DNA from 4 places in the Streptomyces coeruleofuscus genome. Region 2 is predicted to be linked to each of the others. Evidence: riboswitches for the same ligand, from Rfam matches in the RefSeq annotation. Region 2 holds a riboswitch; each other region holds the start of a gene.
The links. A riboswitch is a leader RNA that binds a small molecule or an ion and turns the genes downstream of it on or off. The one in region 2 is predicted to bind cobalamin.

Region 1: it holds a riboswitch for cobalamin, as region 2 does, so the genes downstream of both, ABFX81_RS28210 (cobalamin biosynthesis protein) here and ABFX81_RS06335 (energy-coupling factor ABC transporter permease) in region 2, are expected to answer to the same signal.
Region 3: it holds a riboswitch for cobalamin, as region 2 does, so the genes downstream of both, ABFX81_RS23015 (ABC transporter substrate-binding protein) here and ABFX81_RS06335 (energy-coupling factor ABC transporter permease) in region 2, are expected to answer to the same signal.
Region 4: it holds a riboswitch for cobalamin, as region 2 does, so the genes downstream of both, ABFX81_RS18455 (ribonucleoside-diphosphate reductase subunit alpha) here and ABFX81_RS06335 (energy-coupling factor ABC transporter permease) in region 2, are expected to answer to the same signal.

What each region holds. Positions count from the first base shown of each region.
Region 1 is NZ_BAAASE010000007.1:422,041-426,542, reverse strand. It holds gene ABFX81_RS28225 (class II aldolase/adducin family protein) at 202-933, opposite strand; gene ABFX81_RS28220 (inorganic phosphate transporter) at 1,186-2,430, shown strand; gene ABFX81_RS28215 (hypothetical protein) at 2,465-2,686, shown strand; cobalamin riboswitch at 2,816-2,955, shown strand; gene ABFX81_RS28210 (cobalamin biosynthesis protein) at 3,057-3,998, shown strand; gene ABFX81_RS28205 (cobyric acid synthase) at 3,995-4,502, shown strand, end outside.
Region 2 is NZ_BAAASE010000001.1:1,448,295-1,452,796, forward strand. It holds gene ABFX81_RS06320 (ATP-binding cassette domain-containing protein) at 1-305, opposite strand, end outside; gene cbiQ (cobalt ECF transporter T component CbiQ) at 302-1,051, opposite strand; gene ABFX81_RS06330 (energy-coupling factor ABC transporter substrate-binding protein) at 1,057-1,425, opposite strand; gene ABFX81_RS06335 (energy-coupling factor ABC transporter permease) at 1,422-2,123, opposite strand; cobalamin riboswitch at 2,154-2,338, opposite strand; gene ABFX81_RS06340 (serine/threonine-protein kinase) at 2,429-3,874, opposite strand; gene ABFX81_RS06345 (MDR family MFS transporter) at 4,148-4,502, opposite strand, start outside.
Region 3 is NZ_BAAASE010000005.1:791,824-796,325, forward strand. It holds gene ABFX81_RS23010 (iron chelate uptake ABC transporter family permease subunit) at 1-955, opposite strand, end outside; gene ABFX81_RS23015 (ABC transporter substrate-binding protein) at 952-1,968, opposite strand; cobalamin riboswitch at 2,052-2,212, opposite strand; gene ABFX81_RS23020 (CoA-binding protein) at 2,320-2,748, shown strand; gene ABFX81_RS23025 (amino acid permease) at 2,883-4,487, shown strand.
Region 4 is NZ_BAAASE010000004.1:681,677-686,178, forward strand. It holds gene ABFX81_RS18455 (ribonucleoside-diphosphate reductase subunit alpha) at 1-1,714, opposite strand, end outside; cobalamin riboswitch at 1,836-1,960, opposite strand; gene mctP (monocarboxylate uptake permease MctP) at 2,146-3,774, opposite strand; gene ABFX81_RS18465 (DUF3311 domain-containing protein) at 3,771-4,037, opposite strand; gene ABFX81_RS18470 (GntR family transcriptional regulator) at 4,180-4,502, opposite strand, start outside.

The DNA of each region.
Region 1 (4,502 bases), on a different contig from region 2:
GCTCCAGTGTCCTGGCGGACCGGGCGAGCGACCAGTGGGAGGAAGCGGCGGGGTGACGGCGACGGAATCGGGGAGGGGCGGTGACACTCGGCCGGGAAGCCCCGCGTACGCCCCGGCGCATAGAGCAGGTACGCGCACCGGGGCATCGGGGGCCGTGCCCGGAGGGTGGGGAGACGCACGCTGTCGTGCGCGCTCGGAAGGTCAGCGGCGCTGGCCGTACCCGCGCAGCTGTTCCTGGACCTCCGCCAGTTGCTCCCCGGACAGCAGGCTCGGGGACAGGCCCGGTACCGATGCGGCGGTCAGCCACAGGCGGCACATCCATTCCAGCTGGGCGGTGCGGTCGTAGGCCTGGTCCAGTGTCGTGCCGTGGGTGACGGTGCCGTGGTTCTGGAGGAGGCAGCCGGAGCGGTCGGCGAGGGCGCGGAGCATGTTCTCGGCCAACTCGTCGGTGCCGTACGTGGCATACGGGGCAACCCGGACGGGTCCGCCGAGCGCGGCGGCCATGTAGTGGATCAGCGGCAGCTCGCTCACGAGCGTCGAGACGGCCGTCGCGTGCACGGCGTGGGTGTGGACGACGGCGCGGGCGCCGGTCGTGCGGTAGACCGCGAGGTGCATGGGCAGCTCGCTGGTCGGGACGAGCGTGCCGAGGACCTGCCGGCCGTCGAGGTCGACGCCGGTCACGTCGTCCGGCTTCAGGCGGTCGTAGGGGACGCCCGACGGCGTGACCAGGACCGTGTCCCCGACGCGCACCGAGACGTTCCCGGAGGTGCCGACGACGAGTCCGTCGGAGACGGTCCGGCGGGCCGTCGCGACGAGTTCCTCCCAGGCGCGCGCCTCCTGGGGGCGCACACCCCTCCCCTGCGGCTCCCTCGCATCCTGTCCGCCGCCCCGGAGGTCCCTCGCGTCCCGCCCGTCATCTCGCTGCTCAGCCATGCGGCGATCCTGCCAGGCAGGCCCTCGACATGCCGAGCCTGCCGGGTGATCAGGATCTCTTCGACGGGTCACTCGATCGACTGAAACAGTTCGCGTGCGGGGCCTAGCCCGTGGGGGCGCGGGGAGCCTGACAGCAGGGCGGAACGTTAACCCTCGATTGCGGACACCCCTGCGCCCCTCCCAGTTCATCTTCCGTTCACTCGGGTTACCTACGTTCGTCCAGCCAATGACCTCGAACGATTGCCTGGGTAAATGGAAAGCTTCTCGCTGATCCTCGCGATTGTGGTGGTAACCGCACTCGCGTTCGATTTCACGAACGGTTTCCACGACACCGCGAACGCCATGGCGACGACCATTTCCACGGGTGCCATGAGGCCCAAGGTCGCCGTCGCCATGTCCGCCGTCCTCAACCTGGTCGGCGCCTTCCTGTCGGTGGAAGTCGCCAACACGATCTCCAAGGGGCTCGTCGACGAGTCCGGCATCCGTCCCGAGGTCATCTTCGCCGCCCTGGTCGGCGCGATCCTCTGGAACCTGCTGACCTGGCTGGTCGGCCTGCCGTCGAGTTCCTCGCACGCCCTGATGGGCGGCCTGATCGGCGCCACGATCGCCTCGGCGGGCGTCGGCGCGGTGCACGGTGACGTCCTGGTCACCAAGGTGCTGATCCCGGCGATCGCCGCCCCGCTGGTCGCGGGCATCGCGGCGCTGCTCGCCACGCGGCTGACGTACTCACTCGGCAAGAAGGCCGACGGCAAGGCCTCCGAGAAGGGCTACCGCGCCGGCCAGATCGCCTCCGCGGGCCTGGTCTCCCTGGCCCACGGCACCAACGACGCCCAGAAGACGATGGGTGTCATCACCCTCGCCCTGGTCGCCGGCGGCGCCGTCGCCCCCGACTCCGACCCGCCCATGTGGGTCATCCTGTCGGCGGGTATCGCCATCGCGCTCGGCACGTACCTCGGCGGCTGGCGCATCATCCGCACCATGGGCAAGGGCCTGACCGACCTCCGGCCGCAGCAGGGCTTCGCCGCCCAGACCAGCGCGGCCACGGTCATCCTGGCCTCCTCGCACCTCGGCTTCTCGCTCTCCACGACCCACTCCGTGTCGGGCTCCGTGATGGGCGCGGGCCTCGGCCGCAAGGGCGGCGTCGTCCGCTGGTCGACGGCGACGCGGATGTTCGTCGCGTGGGGTCTGACGCTGCCGGCGGCGGCCCTGGTGGCCGCGCTCGCCGAGTACGTCACGGGCTTCGGCAGCTGGGGTACCGCGGTGGTGGCCGTCTTCCTCGTCGCCTCCAGCGCGGCGATCTGGAAGATCTCGCGGCGTGAGGTCGTCGACCACACCAACGTCAACGACACCGACGAGGCGGAGCCGGCCGGTGTGGTGACCACGGCGATGGCCGCGGTGACGCCGCCGCCGGCCGGCACGGCGACGGAGGACCCGGTGCCGTCGTTCCCGGCCCAGGCCGCCGCCGAGCGGACGCCCTCGACGACCACCACCGTCTGACCCCGCCGACCGGTAACAAGGAAGAGTCTCCGATATGAAGATCGACTGGGCGGCCCTCGGCTCCGTCTTCGGTGTCAGCCTCGTGGTCACCGTGGCCCTGGTGGCCCTGTTCACCCTCGGCATCACCGGCCTGTCCCGCCGCGAACGGGCGGTGGCCCAGGGCGGATCCGCGGGCCTCGCGGTCACCGGCGCGTACGCGTGCTTCGCCGCGTGCGCGGCGGCTGTGGGATACGGGATCTATCTGATCGTGGCCTGACGGCCTGTCCGCACGAGGTTCCCGCCGGGCGGGACAGGACTTCGGTCCTGTCCCGCCCGGTCGTCGTGTGGCAGGGGGCGGTGTGGGCTTCTCCACAGTCTCCCCTCGCAGGTCAACGGCAAGTTGACGGCTGTTCCCGGCCGTGGTGGACTGCCGGGGCCAGTAACGGCGGCAGGAGAGGAAGCCGGTGGAAGTCCGGCGCGGTCCCGCCACTGTCACCGGGGTAGCGATCCCCGGGAGCCAGGAACTCTCACCGCCGGTCTAGTCGAACCAGGGCGTGGACACCCTGAGTGAGGACATATCGCCATGCGCGGCTGCCGATCGAGGTTCAGCACCCCACCCCTGCCCGCTCCTGTGACCGGCTGAGCCCATGGGTGCCGGTCGCGTCTTCGCGTACGGCGCCGCCGCCGGTCTGATCGGTGACCTGCTGCTCGGCGATCCTCGCCGGGGGCATCCGGTCGCCGTGTTCGGGCGGGCCGCGGGCGCCGTGGAACGGGTGTTGTGGCGGGACCACCGGGGGTGGGGCGCGCTGCACACCGTGGTGTGCGCCGGAGGAGCCGTCGCGCTCGGGGGCGTCGCCGCGCGTGCCGCGCGTGACTCCGCCGTCGCCTCCGTCGCGCTGACCGGCGCCGCCACCTGGGCCGTGGTCGGGGGGACTTCGCTCGCACGGGAGGCGCGGGCCATCGGGCGTGCCCTGGAGGCGGGGGACGTCGACGGGGCCCGGGCGCGGCTGCCGCACCTGTGCGGGCGGGATCCGCAGGCGCTCGACGCCGACGGGATCGCCCGGGCCGTGGTCGAGTCCGTCGCCGAGAACACCTCCGACGCGGTCGTGGGGGCGCTCGTGTGGGGGGCCGCCGGCGGTGTGCCGGGGCTCCTCGGCTTCCGGGCCGTCAACACCCTCGACGCCATGGTCGGGCACAAGTCGGCCCGGTACCGGCGCTACGGGTGGGCCTCCGCGCGGCTGGACGATCTCGCGGGCTGGCCGGGGGCCCGGCTGACCGCCGTGCTCGCGACCCTGGCCGGGGACGACCCACGGGGAGCCGTACGAGCCTGGCGGGCCGATGCCGGCAAGCATCCGAGCCCCAACGCCGGGCCCGTCGAAGCCTCGTTCGCGGGGGCGCTCGGGGTGCGGCTGGGCGGCACCTTGTCGTACGGCGGGCGCGTCGAGCACCGGCCCGTGCTCAACGGGGCGGGGCGCGGTGTCGGCACCCGGGACATCGAACGGGCCGTACGGCTGTCCAGGCGTGTCGGCTGGCTCGCGCTCGGCGTCTGTGTCGCCGCGCGCCACATCGTGAAAGGGCGTACGTCATGACGGGCGGTGGGCTTCTCGTCGCCGGTACCACCTCCGACGCGGGCAAGAGCGTCGTGACCGCCGGGATCTGCCGGTGGCTGGTGCGGCAGGGCGTCAAGGTCGCGCCGTTCAAGGCGCAGAACATGTCCCTCAACTCCTTCGTGACGAAGGAAGGCGCCGAGATCGGGCGGGCGCAGGCCATGCAGGCGCAGGCCTGCCGCGTCGAGCCGACCGCGCTGATGAACCCGGTGCTGCTCAAGCCCGGTGGCGAGCGGAGCAGTCAGGTCGTGCTGCTGGGCAAGCCGGTCGGGGAGCTCAGCGCACGCGGGTACCACGGCGGACGGCAGCAGAAGCTGCTCGGGACCGTGCTGGACTGCCTGGAGCAGTTGCGGGGCACGTATGACGCGGTGATCTGTGAGGGGGCGGGCAGTCCCGCCGAGATCAATCTGCGGCGGACCGACATCGTCAACATGGGGATCGCCCGCAACGCCGGGCTCCCCGTGCTCGTCGTCGGCGACATCGACC
Region 2 (4,502 bases):
TCGACGGACGCCGCGAAGAGCTGGTCGTCGGGGTCCTGCACCACCAGCTGGACGGTCGTCCGCAGCCGGGTCAGGCCCTTGCGGTCGTACGTCACCGCCTGCCCGTCGACCGTCAACCGGCCCGCGTGTGGCCGCAGTCCGCCGCTGAGGAGCCGCATCAGCGTGGTCTTGCCGCTGCCGTTGCGGCCGAGCAGCGCGAGCGCGCGCCCCTCGCGGATCTCGAAGTCGAGGCCGCTGAGCACGGCCGGGCCGTCCTCGTAGGCGAAGGACGCGCCCCGCAGGGCGACGAGGGCGGGCTCGCTCATGTCAGCGGCCTTTCCAGTACGGAGGTGAGGACGGCCAGCGTCGCGAGGAGCACGCAACTGGCGGCCGTGAAGCGGACGGAGACGCGGGCCTCGGGCACCAGGACGCGCAGGGTGCCGTCGTAGCCGCGCCCGGCGAGACCGTCCTGGAGACGGACCGCCCGGTCGAAGGCCCGGACGAACGCGGTGGCGCCGAGGCCGCCCAGCGAACGCCAGGCGGCGGCCCGCGTGGTGTGCCCGAGCCGGGCGGCCTGCGCGTCACGGACCCGGCGCACGGAGTCCAGCAGCAGGAAGCTCATGCGGTACGTCACGAGCGCTACGTCGACGACCGCCGCGGGCACCCCGGCCCGGACGAGACGCGGCAGCAGGTCGGACATGGGTGTCGTGAACGCGAACAACAGCACCCCAAGGGAGGCCGCCGAGGTGCGCAGCAGCAACTCCCCGGCCCGGAGCGGCCCGTCGCCCGCCAGGGACACGAAACCCTCCGGCCCGCCGACCTGCACGAGCAGCGTCAACGCTCCGGTCACGCAGAAACCCAACGGCACCCGGTAGGCCCGCCACAGCCTCCGCCAGGGCACGCCCGCCGGACCCACCAGCACCACCAGGGCGGTCAGCAGCACCAGAGCCGCGCCCGGCCAGGGCGGCAGCGAGATGGCCAGGAGGGTCAGCCCCAGCCCGAGCACGGCCTTGTCCACGGGATGGCGGCGGCGCCAGCGGCTGCTGTGCGCCGCCGCGTCGATCGGCAGCACGGGGCTCAGGCCCTTTCGGCCGTGGACTTCTCGGCGGCACCGGCCGCCGGGCTCTCGGAGTCCCGCTCCCGCGCCCGCCGCTCACCCTGCCGCCGGCCCCGGCGCAGGCCGAAGTAGTAGGCGAGGACACCGGCGCCGAGGGCCGCCTGGAGGGAGAACAGCGCCGACTCGATCTCACCGGACGGCGGTTCGTACAGGGGCGAGAACCAGGGCTCGTAGTCCGGCTCGATCTCGGTGATCGCCGTCTCGGCCTCGCCGTCGGAACCCGTGAAGGGCTCCTCCTTGTGGTCGCCGAGACCGAGCGCGAGCGGCAGCACGGCGAGCGCGACCACGACGAGCAGCAGCAGAAGGTTGATCTTCGTGTTCCTGCTCATCGGGCCACCGCCTCGGTCTCGCCGCGGGCCTGCTTGCCGGCGACGAGCACACCCAGCCGGGTCAGTTCGCCCTTGCTGGACTGCACCAGCAGCCGCATCACGAGGACCGTCAGCAGCCCCTCGCTCACCGCGAGCGGGATCTGGGTGACGGCGAAGATGGAGCCGAACTTGCCGAGCGCGCCCAGGAACCCGCTGCCCGGGTCGGGGAACGCGAGCGCCAGCTGCACGCTGGTGACGCAGTAGGTGGACAGGTCGGCGACGAACGCCGCGAAGAACACGGCGACCATCAGCGGCACGCCGTAGCGCCGCAGCAGCCGGTACACCGCGTATCCCGCCCAGGGCCCGACGATCGCCATGGAGAAGACGTTGGCGCCGAGCGTGGTCAGACCGCCGTGCGCGAGCAGCAGTGCCTGGAAGAGCAGGGTGATCGTGCCCAGCACCGCCATGACGGGCGGCCGGAACAGGATGGCTCCCAGGCCCGTACCGGTGGGGTGGGAGCAGCTGCCGGTGACGGACGGCAGTTTCAGGGCGGACAGGACGAACGTGAAGGCGCCGGAGGCGCCGAGGAGCAGGGTGCTCTCGGGGTGCTCGCGCACCTCACGGGTGAGCGACCGGACTCCGTGGACGACGAACGGCGCAGACGCGACACCCCAGGCGGCCGCGTGCGCCGGAGGCAGGAAACCCTCGGCAATGTGCATGGCTCAGCAGACCCTCTCCAGCACCTCGTGGATGGTTGACGCGCCTTGGCCGGTCTCCTGGCTCACGGGTCCCACCGCCCGTACTCCGCCTTCCCGGGTCCGTGAGGACCCAGTGGCTGCCCGCGAGGGCCGGAGCCGGACTTCCCGATCACAGTGGCGAGGGCCGCACCGGCATCACACCGGATTTCCCGTTCACCAAGGCGTGGTGACAGTAATGCCGAGATAAGGGCCATGACAAGCCAGCCGAGGGGGCGCGCGAGGGGGCGCGTGAAGGGGCGACCGCTCGCACACCGGCGCAGGAGGGCTCAGTCGTCGCCCTCGTCGTCATCGTCCTCCCCGTTCTCCCAGGACCCCGGAGGCTGTTCCTGGTTGGGCTTGTCCGCCTTCTCCGGCGGGTCGCTGCTCGCCTCCGGCGTCGGGCTCGCGGGGGCGGGCGTCGGTTCGGCGGGGGCCCGGGTATCGGGTGCCGCGGGGGAGGGGGTGACATCGGCCACTGTGCCGGCGGTGGGAGTCGTGGCGGTCGCGGGCGCGGACGCGAGGGGGTCGGCGGAGTCGGGGGACGAGGAGGCGGCCGGGCTGCTCGCGGACGGGGACGCGTCGGGTTCCGTGCCCTGCGTCGCGGTCTTGTCGGGCGAGAACCACATCATGCCGGCGAGCATCGCGGCGAGGAACAGCGCCGCCGCGGCCACCGTCGCGGCCAGTCTCCGGTGGTTGCCGAGGCCGTTGCGGGGTGCGGAGCGACGTGAACGCCCGCCCGGTGCCGTGCGAGAACCCGTGGGCAGCGCGTACGTGGCCGGGGCGCCGGTGTCGCCCGCCGCGTACGGTCCCGGCCCGGACGAGGGCGCAGGGGACGCCGCGTACGGTCCCGGCCCGGAGGACGGCACCGGGGACGCCGCCTCCGGCAGCGGCTCGGGCCGCCCCTGCCAGGCGCCGCCGGCGAACCACTCGGCGGCCTGCTGCGCCGTGGGCCGGTCATCGGGCTGCTTGGCGAGCAGGGCGAGGAGGTAGCTCTCGAAGGCCGGAGGCAGACCGGTGACACCGAGCTCGCGGGGCGGTACGGGGGCGTTGTCGAGATGCTGGTGGAGGAGTGCGACGGCGGTGTCGGCCTGGAACGGCGGGCGGCCGCTGAGGAGCTGGTAGAGCACGCACCCCAGGGAGTACATGTCGGAGGCGGGACCCGCCGGTTGGCCCAGGGCGCGTTCGGGCGCGAGGTAGAGGCCGGTGCCGACGATCTGACCGGTGGCGGTGAGCGCGGCGCCCGGGTCGTCGAGGAAGCGCGCGATGCCGAAGTCGCCGATCTTCAGCGTGCCGCCCGCGTCCAGCAGGAGGTTGGCGGGTTTGACGTCCCGGTGCACGATGCCCTGCTGGTGCGCGGCGGCGAGGCCGGCGGCGGCCTGCGCGGCGAGTCCCGCCACCCGCTCGGCCGGGAGCGCGCCGGAGACGGACAGCACCCGGGCGAGGCTGTCGCCCTCGACCAGCTCCATCACCAGGTACAGCCGGTTGTCGTACTCGCCGAAGTCCAGGACCCCGACCACGTTGGGGTGATTGAGACGCCCGGCCGTCTGGGCCTCCAGGCGGAACCGGGACGCCGCCGTGGCGTCGGTGTCCTGAGGCAGCAGCAGCTTGACGGCCACCGCTCTGGCGAGCGTCTCGTCGTACGCACGCCAGACCTCTCCCATTCCGCCGCGCCCGATCTCAACGTCCAGCCGGTAGCGGCCCGCTAGCAGCACTCGTCCTCGTCCTCTGCTCATGGGAAGGTCCTCGCCGCAGGCCGTAACTCCCCGCGTCGGAGCGGAGGTTGGTGGGGGGTACCGCAGCCGACCCAGGATACTGGCGCCGCGTGACCACCGTTCCCCGCCGCGGTGGCGTGGGACGGCACGGTCCCGGAAACCGGGGAGCGGAGGAGCCGCCCGCCGGGGTGATCGTGCGGCGCGCGTGGTTGCCGGGCTTCTTCCCCGTGCCTTCGGGCGCGGGCCGGACCGTCGCTGTCCCTTCCCCGCGCCTCCCCGCGCCTCCGCGCGCCGTCAGGCCGTCGCGCCCGCCCCCCGCGCCCGCTCCTTGCGGCGCGGCAGCAGTGTCACCGCCAGGGCGGGTACGGCCGCGAGGACCAGCCAGGGCACGGCGGCCGGGAGGCCGGTGTCGAGCAGGGAGCCGGTGGCCGCGCTGCCGACGAGGACGATCAGGCCGGAGACGGACGAGAGCGCACCCATGTAGAGACCGATCCGGCCCTCCTCGGCGAGGTCGGGCACCCAGGCGCGGGCGGCGGGCACGACCAGCATCTGCCCCACGGTGAGCAGCACGACGAAACCCGCGGCCGGCAGCAGCCCGGCGGCACCCGTCCAGCCCGCGGGACGCGCCGCGGCCACCACCGCGAAACCG
Region 3 (4,502 bases), on a different contig from region 2:
ACGTCACGACTCCCACCGGCACCTCCTGCGGATCCAGGACCGTACGGGCGAGCGTGTCCACCCACACCAGGAACACCGCACCGGCGAGTGCGGTGACCGGAAGCAGCCGGACGTGACCGGGACCGGCCAGGGCCCGCGCGGCGTGCGGCAGGACCAGCCCGACGAAGCCGATCGCCCCGGCCGAACTGACCAGCGCGGCCGTGAGCAGGGCCGTGACGCACAGCAGCACCAGGCGGGTGCGGGCCACCGACACCCCGAGGGCGGCCGCCGCGTCCTGCCCGAAGGAGAAGGCGTCGAGGGTACGGGCGAAGGACAGGCACACCACCAGCGTCACGGCCAGGACGGCCAGGCACAGCCACACATCGGTCCAGCCCGCGCCGCCGAGCGAGCCGAGGAGCCAGAACAGCACGCCCCGGGTCGTCTCGGCGTCGGCGGCGGTCATCACGATGAAGGAGGTGAGCGCGGAGAAGAGCTGCATGGCGGCGACGCCCGCGAGGACGACCCGGTCGGTGGTGCCGCCGAGGGTGTGGCTGAGCAGCAGCACCAGCGCGAAGGAGACCAGGGCGCCGAGGAACGCGCCCGCGGACACCGAGACGGCACCGCCGCCCACGCCCAGGACGACGACCAGGACAGCGCCGGTGGAGGCGCCGGAGGAAACCCCGAGCACGAACGGGTCGGCGAGCGGATTGCGCAGCAGCGACTGCATCACCGCCCCGCACACGGCCAGTCCGGCCCCGCACACGGCCGCGAGCAGGGTGCGCGGCAGTCGCAGCTGCCAGACGATCCCGTCGCGGATCGGCGTCAGGTCCGAGCTGCCGAGACCCAGGTGGGCCGCGACGACGGACCAGACGTCCGCGACCCGGATGTCGGCCGGGCCGACGGTGATCGCCAGGGCCAGGGAGACCACCAGCAGCAAGGCGCCCGCGACACCGAGCGCGGGTCCGCGGACCGTCACTTCACGAGCCCGAACTCGCGCAGTCCGGCGGCGACCTTCTCCACTCCCTCGACCGTGCGGATGGTCGGGTTCATGGCCTGCCCGCTGAGCAGCACGTACCGCCTGTGCTTGACCGCGTCCATGTTCCTGGTGGCCGGGTTGGACTCCAGGAAGGCGATCTTCTTCGCGGCCGACTCGGCGGTCTGCGACTTGCGGGTGAGGTCGCCGATGACCAGGACGTCGGGGTCGCGTTCGGCGACCGTCTCCCAGTTGATCTGCGGCCACTCCTCGTGCGTGTCGTCGAAGACGTTCTTCGCGCCGAGGGCCCGCGTGATGATGCCGGGCGCTCCGCAACAGCCCGCCATGTAGGGCGACTCGGAGTTGGCGAACCAGTACAGGAGGGTGACGTCGGAGGCGTCGACGCCCCGCGTGGCCTTGGCCATGCGCCGCTGGAGGGAGGCCACGAGCTCGTCGCCCCGATCCTGCACGCCGAACACGGTGGCCAGGTCGCGTACTTCGCCGTAGACGGTGTCGATGCCCAGCGCCTTGGCGCGCGCGCCGTCGCCGCCCCCGGAGTTGTCCTTGCCGGCGCAGTCCGACGGGGAGACGTACGTGGGCACGCCGAGCTTCTCGAACTGCTCGCGGGTGGCGACGCCGCCCTTGCCGAGGGTGGAGACGAAGGAGGCGGCGACGAAGTCGGGGTCGGCGTCCAGGACCCGCTCGAAGGACGGGTTGTTGTCGGAGATGCGCGGCACCTTCGCGTTGGCCTTCGCCAGCCCCTTCATCACGGGGTCGGTCCAGGTGGCCGTGCCCGCGAGGCGGTCGGCGAGGCCGAGGGAGAGCAGGATCTCGGTGGTGCCCTGGTTGAGGGAGACGGCGTGCTGCGGCGCGGCCTCGACGCGCACCTCGTGGCCGCAGTTGCCGAGGGTGACGGCGGCCTTCGTGGCGGTGGCCTTGGAGTCGCCGCAGCCGGCCAGGAGCAGGGAGCCGGCCGCGAGCAGGACGGCGGCACGAGCGGGTCGGGCGAGGGGCACGGGAACCAGTCCTCAGTCGTCGAGGGCTCGATCGCGGAGCCCGGTCGTACGGTGCTCCCCCGCCGCGGACCGCCGCGAGGGCCGCCAGCAGGTCTTCGGACTCGGGTTCGTCCGGTACGGGGCGCCTTCCCGGACGTCACACACGCCGTCCAGTGGCCGAGGCCCCGCCCGTCCCCCTCACCGCTGCGCGTCAGTTCCGGATTCGCACCGGATTCCCTGACCCACGTACATGGGTTCGACTGGCCCCGGCAAGCTATCACGGAGGGCGCCGGGGAATCACCGCGCACCCCGCGCCGTTGTAGAGGCAGCAGTTCGACAGCAGTTCTTCCGTGACTTTCGAGGAGGCCGCCGGTGTACGGCGACGAGGCAACGGTCCGCAGGATCCTCACCGAGCTCGGCGACACCTGGGCCGTGGTGGGCCTGTCGTCGAACGAGCAGCGCGCGGCGTACGGCGTCGCCGCCGTGCTCCAGCGCTACGGCAAGCGCGTCGTGCCCGTGCATCCGAAGGCGGAGACGGTGCACGGCGAGCAGGGGTACGCCAGTCTGGCGGACATCCCCTTCGACGTGGACGTCGTGGACGTGTTCGTGAACAGCGATCTCGCCGGAGCGGTCGCGGACGAGGCGGTCGCCAAGGGCGCGAAGGCGGTCTGGTTCCAGCTCGGCGTCATCGACGAGGCGGCGTACGACCGGACCCGCGCCGCGGGACTGGAGATGGTGATGGACCGCTGCCCGGCGATCGAGATCCCACGACTTCCTCATCGCCGCGTACAGAATTCCTGAAGCGATTTCCAGGAAACACCCGCGCCCGGTCAAGGCTGCACAACTCGTCTTCTACCGCTGGATATTCGATTCCTAATCTGAGGCCTCTTGCTCGCCGAACTCCTCGAGTTCATTTATGAGAGGCCCCTGAATTCATGGTAAGAGACGGCCTCCGCCGGGACGTAGGACTGATCGGCCTCATGTGGGCGTCGGTCGGCTCCATCATCGGCTCCGGCTGGTTGTACGGTGCCGAGAAGGCAGTCGTGGCGGCCGGCCCCGCGGCGATCCTGTCCTGGCTGATCGGCGCGGTCGCGATCGTGCTGCTGGCACTGGTGCACGCGGAACTCGGCGGCATGTTCCCGGTCGCGGGCGGCACGGCGCGCTATCCGCACTACGCGTTCGGCGGTCTCGCCGGCATGTCCTTCGGCTGGTTCTCCTGGCTCCAGGCGGCGACCGTGGCCCCGATCGAGGTCGAGGCCATGATCGGCTACGCCGGGCACTGGCACTGGGCGCAGGGCTTCCAGCACGCCGGGGACGGGACGCTGACGACGAGCGGGTTCGTCGTCGCCGTGGTCCTCATGGCCGTGTTCGTCGTCGTCAACTTCCTCGGCGTGCGGATCCTGGCGCACACCAACAGCGCCGCCACCTGGTGGAAGGTGGCCGTGCCGCTGGCCGCGATCTTCATCATCGCGGCCGGAAACTTCCACCCGGGCAACTTCACCGAGCACGGCTTCGCGCCGTTCGGCGCCCACGGCGTGCTGAGCGCCGTGAGTTCCAGCGGCATCATCTTCGCCCTGCTGGGCTTCGAGCAGGCGATCCAGCTCGCGGGCGAGAGCCGCGACCCGGCCCGTGACCTGCCCCGCGCGACGCTCGGCTCGGTCGCCATCGGAGCCGCGATCTACGTCCTGCTCCAGATCGTCTTCATCGCCGCCCTGCCGCTGACCGCCTTCGCGCACGGCTGGTCCAAGCTCGACTACCCCGGCCTCAGCGGCCCTTGGGCCGGACTGGCCACCCTGCTGGGGCTCGGCTGGCTGAGCGTGGTGCTGTACCTGGACGCGGTCGTCTCCCCCGGCGGCACCGGCCTGATCTACACCACCGCCACCTCCCGCGTCTCCTACGGTCTGGCCCGCAACGGCTACGCGCCGAAGATCTTCACGCGCACCGACGCGCGCGGCGTGCCCTGGTTCGGGCTGATCGTCTCCTTCGTGACCGGCGTGGTCTGCTTCCTGCCGTTCCCGAGCTGGCAGCAGCTGGTCGGCTTCATCACCTCGGCGAGCGTGCTGATGTACGCGGGCGCCCCGCTGGCGTACGGCGTCTTCGCCGACCGCCTGCCGCACCGCGAGCGGCCCTACCGCCTGCCCGGCGGGAACGTCGTCTCCCCGCTGTCGTTCGTGGTGGCCGACCTCATCATCTACTGGTCGACCTGGGACACGCTGTGGCGGCTCGGGGTGGCCATCGTCCTCGGTTACGTCCTGCTCGGCGGATACGCCTGGTACGCCACCCGCAAGGGCCTGCCCGACGCACCCCGGCTCGACTGGAGGGCCGCCCGGTGGCTGCCCGTCTACCTGCTGGGCATGGGCGTCATCTCCTGGCAGGGCGGCTTCGGCGGTCAGGGACACATCGCGTTGTGGTGGGACATCGCGGTCGTCACGGTGTTCTCCCTGGCGATCTACTACTGGGCCCGGGCGTCGGCGTCCCGCCCGGAGGAGATCGAGCGGAGCATCGGGGAGGTGGCCGTCACCGGGACGCCCGCCCACTGACACCGGCCAGTCGTG
Region 4 (4,502 bases), on a different contig from region 2:
GCACGCCCTCGGCCGTACGGGTCTTCTCCCAGGCCGGCAACGGGCCGTTGCGTTCGGCGAGTTCGGCAGAGGCCTCGTAGGCGGCGAGCATGATCCGCTCGGCGATGCGGGTGGAGAGTGCCTTGGCCTCGGGCGAGTCGAAGGGCAGGCGCAGCTTGAAGAAGACGTCCTGGAGGCCCATGACTCCGAGGCCGACGGGACGCCACCTGGCGTTGGAACGGCCCGCCTGCTCGGTCGGGTAGAAGTTGATGTCCACGACCCGGTCGAGGAACGTCACGGCGGTGCGGACGGTCTCGTCCAGCCGCTCCCAGTCGATGTCCCCGCCGGCCTGGTCGACGAGCGCGCCGAGGTTGACCGACCCCAGGTTGCAGACCGCCGTCTCCCCGTCGCTGGTGACCTCCAGGATCTCCGTGCAGAGGTTGGAGGAGTGGACGACGTGGCCCGGCTCGGCGGTCTGGTTGGCGGTGCGGTTGGCGGCGTCCTTGAAGGTCATCCAGCCGTTGCCGGTCTGCGCGAGGGTGCGCATCATGCGGCCGTACAGCTCCCGGGCCGGAAGGGTCTTCTTCGCGAGACCCTTCGCCTCGGCCGCCCGGTACGCGGCGTCGAACTCCTCGCCCCACAGGTCGACCAGCTCGGGCACGTCCGAGGGGGAGAACAGCGACCACTGCGCGTCGGCGTTCACGCGCCGCATGAACTCGTCGGGCACCCAGTGCGCGAGGTTCAGGTTGTGCGTACGGCGGGCGTCCTCGCCGGTGTTGTCGCGCAGCTCCAGGAACTCCTCGATGTCGGAGTGCCAGGTCTCCAGGTAGACCGCGGCGGCGCCCTTGCGGCGGCCGCCCTGGTTCACGGCGGCGACCGAGGCGTCGAGGGTCTTCAGGAACGGCACGATGCCGTTGGAGTGGCCGTTGGTGCCGCGGATCAGCGAACCGCGCGCACGGATGCGGGAGTACGCGATGCCGATGCCGCCGGCGTGCTTCGACAGCCGCGCCACCTGGTGGTACCGGTCGTAGATCGAGTCCAGCTCGTCCTTGGGGGAGTCGAGCAGGTAGCAGGACGACATCTGGGGGTGCCGCGTGCCGGAGTTGAAGAGGGTGGGGGAGGAGGGGAGGTAGTCGAGCCGGCTCATCAGCCCATAGAGCGCGGCGACTTCGTCGGCGGAGCGGCGGGTGTCGTCCTCGGCGAGACCGGCGGCGACGCGCAGCATGAAGTGCTGGGGCGTCTCGATCACCTTGCGGGTGATCGGGTGCCGGAGCAGATAGCGGCTGTGCAGCGTGCGCAGGCCGAAGTAGCCGAAGCGGTCGTCGGCGGCCGTGTCGACCAGGGCGTCGAGGCGGGCGGCGTGGACGCGCACGAACTCGGCGGTCCGGTCGGCGATGAGGCCCTCCCGGTGCCCCACCGCGACGGACTCGGTGAAGCAGGTGACGCCCTGTGAGGCGGCCTCGGCGCGGATCCCGATCGTCAGCAGGCGCGCGGCCAGCCGGGAGTAGGCGGGGTCCTCGGAGATGAGGCCGGCGGCCGCCTCCGTCGCCAGCTCGCGCAACTCCGACTCGTCGGCCCGCGCGGACCGGCCGCGCAGCGCGGCGGCGGCGACCCGGCCGGGGTCTGCGTCGGGGAGGTCGGCGGTCAGCTCGGTCAGGGTCCGCAGCAGCGCGGCACCAGGACCGTCTTGCTCTTCTTCGGCGGCTGAGACCGGATCGGCTGGCGCGATGGTCACGTGGGGCTCTCCCTCGCTCGGCACGGGGGCCTCGCAGGGCAGGGGGCAGCACGCGAGCGCACGCGGCGTCGCGTCCACCGGCCCATTCCACGAGGCCCGGACGTCAGGCACACCGGCCGGACGGCCGGGTGCGCTGTCGGCAGGTCCTCGGACTGAAGCCTGTGCGCGAACACGCACAAGTACACCGTTGCGGGACAGTTCCGGATTCGCACCGGATTCCCCTGCGGCGACAGCGAGCATGAGCATACATCTTGTGCCGGGTGGAGAAAGCACCCCTAGATGTAGTGTCGCGATGGTTTCGCAGCGTCAACTCGTAGGTGAGGAGAGTGACCCGGATCGCTGTGTCCACGGTGCGTGCGCACGACAGCGGGCCGTCGTGGTCCTTCTCACGGCGGCCCGCTGCGGGTTGTACGGTGGCTGGTCCTGGTCGCTCAGTGACTGGTCCCTGCCGTGGCAGGCGGAAGCTCCACCTGGACGCCGGGGTCGCCCGCGTCCGCCGTGTAGTCCTCCGGCTTGGTCTCGTCGATGCCCTCGGGGGCCTTCAGCGCCTTGAGGACGAAGGTCAGGACGACGGTGACGACGACGTTCAGGACGAACGCCGTGAGGCCGATGTAGCCGATCTCGCCGATGCCCGGGATCTCCTTCGACGAGCCGCCGAAGTGCTTCTGGGTCGGGGAGGCGACGCCGTACGCCGCGACCGTGCCGTAGACCATGCCGACCGCCCAGCCCGCGAGCAGCGCCCAGCGGTGGAACCAGCGGGTGAACAGGCCGCCGACCAGGGCCGGGAAGGTCTGGAGGATCCAGATGCCGCCGAGGAGCTGGAAGTTGATGGCGACCGTCTTGTCCATGGTGAGGACGAAGGCCAGCGCGCCCACCTTCACCAGCAGGGAGACCAGCTTGGAGACCTTGGTCTCCTGGGCGGGCGTGGCGTCGGGCTTGATGAAGTCCTTGTAGATGTTGCGGGTGAAGAGGTTCGCGGCCGCGATGGACATGATGGCCGCCGGGACCAGGGCGCCGATGCCGATCGCCGCGAAGGCCACGCCCGCGAACCAGTCCGGGAACATGGTCTCGAACAGCTGCGGGATCGCCAGCTGACCGTTCTGCACCTTGATCCCGGCCGCGATCGCCATGAAGCCGAGCAGCGCGAGCAGGCCCAGCATCAGCGAGTACAGCGGCAGGATCGTGGTGTTGCGGCGGATCACCTCACGGCTCTTCGAGGACAGCGTCGCCGTGATCGAGTGCGGATACATGAAGAGCGCGAGCGCGGAGCCCAGCGCCAGCGTGGCGTACGTCCACTGCCCCGCCTCCGGCGGCACCAGCGCACCGCGCGGCGCGCCCGTCGCCGGGTTGGTCTGACCGTACGCCTCGCCGGCCTTGGCGAAGATCTCGTCGAAGCCGCCCAGCTTGATCGGGATGTAGATGATCGCCACCGCGATGACGATGTAGATCAGGGTGTCCTTCACGAACGCGATCAGCGCCGGCGCCCGCAGACCCGAGGAGTACGTGTACGCCGCCAGCACACCGAAGGCGATCAGCAGCGGCAGGTCCTTGATGAACCAGTTGGTGTTCTCGCCGCCGCCGACGCCCATCACGTCCAGCACGGCCTGGATGCCGACCAGTTGGAGCGCGATGTACGGCATCGTCGCGAGGATGCCGGTGAGGGCCACGGCCAGCGAGAGGCCCTTGGAGCCGAATCGGCCGCGCACGAAGTCGGACGTCGTCACGTACCCGTGCTTGTGCGAGACCGACCACAGGCGGGGGAGGAACGTGAAGATCAGCGGGTACACCAGGATGGTGTACGGCACGGCGAAGAAGCCGGCCGCTCCCGCCGCGTAGATCGCCGCGGGGACGGCGACGAAGGTGTACGCCGTGTACAGGTCGCCGCCGAGCAGGAACCAGGTGACCCAGGTGCCGAACGACCGGCCGCCCAGGCCCCATTCGTCGAGGCTGTGCTCGTTCTCGGCCTTGCGCCAGCGCGCGGCGAGGAAGCCCATGACCGTGACGAGCAGGAAGAAGAAGATGAAGACGGCGAGTGCGACGCCGTTCACGCCGTCCTTCACTCCGACGCACCGCCCTTCGCGGCAGAACGGGCGCGCTGGTCACGCTGCCACAACGTGTAGGCGATCATCGTCAGCACGGTGGAGATCAGGACCCATGCCATCTGGTACCAGTAGAAGAACGGGATCCCGATGAAGGCCGGGTCGGTCTTGGCGTACGAGCCGACCCACAACATGGCCACGAAGGGCGCTATCAGGCAGAGAGCGATGACGACGCGCATCGGCGTCACCGTCGCCCCTCTGCCGGCTTCTGGGGCTTGCGACATCAGGCGGCTCCGTCCCCTCAGTGATCACCTGTGCAATGCGCAGGCAATCTAGGTCAGGGTGCGGCGGGAACGGAACCCCTCGTCCGCAATGCGGTACCCAAAAGAAACCGAGCTCAGCAGCGGTCGCACCACCCCGAGCGCCTTACTCCTGAGGCCGCTTCAGACGCGCCACGAACTTGTACCGGTCTCCGCGGTACACCGACCGCACCCACTCCACCGGCTGTCCGTCCCGGTCCAGTGAGTGACGGGAGAGCATCAGCATCGGCAGGCCGACGTCCGTGCCGAGCAGGCCGGCCTCGCGCGGGGTGGCCAGCGAGGTCTCGATGGTCTCCTCGGCCTCCGCGAGATGGACGTCGTAGACCTCCGCGAGCGCGGTGTAGAGGGACGTGTACTTCACCAGGGACCGGCGCAGGGCCGGGAAGCGCTTCGCGCTCAGGTGGGTGGTCTCGATGGCCATCGGCTCGC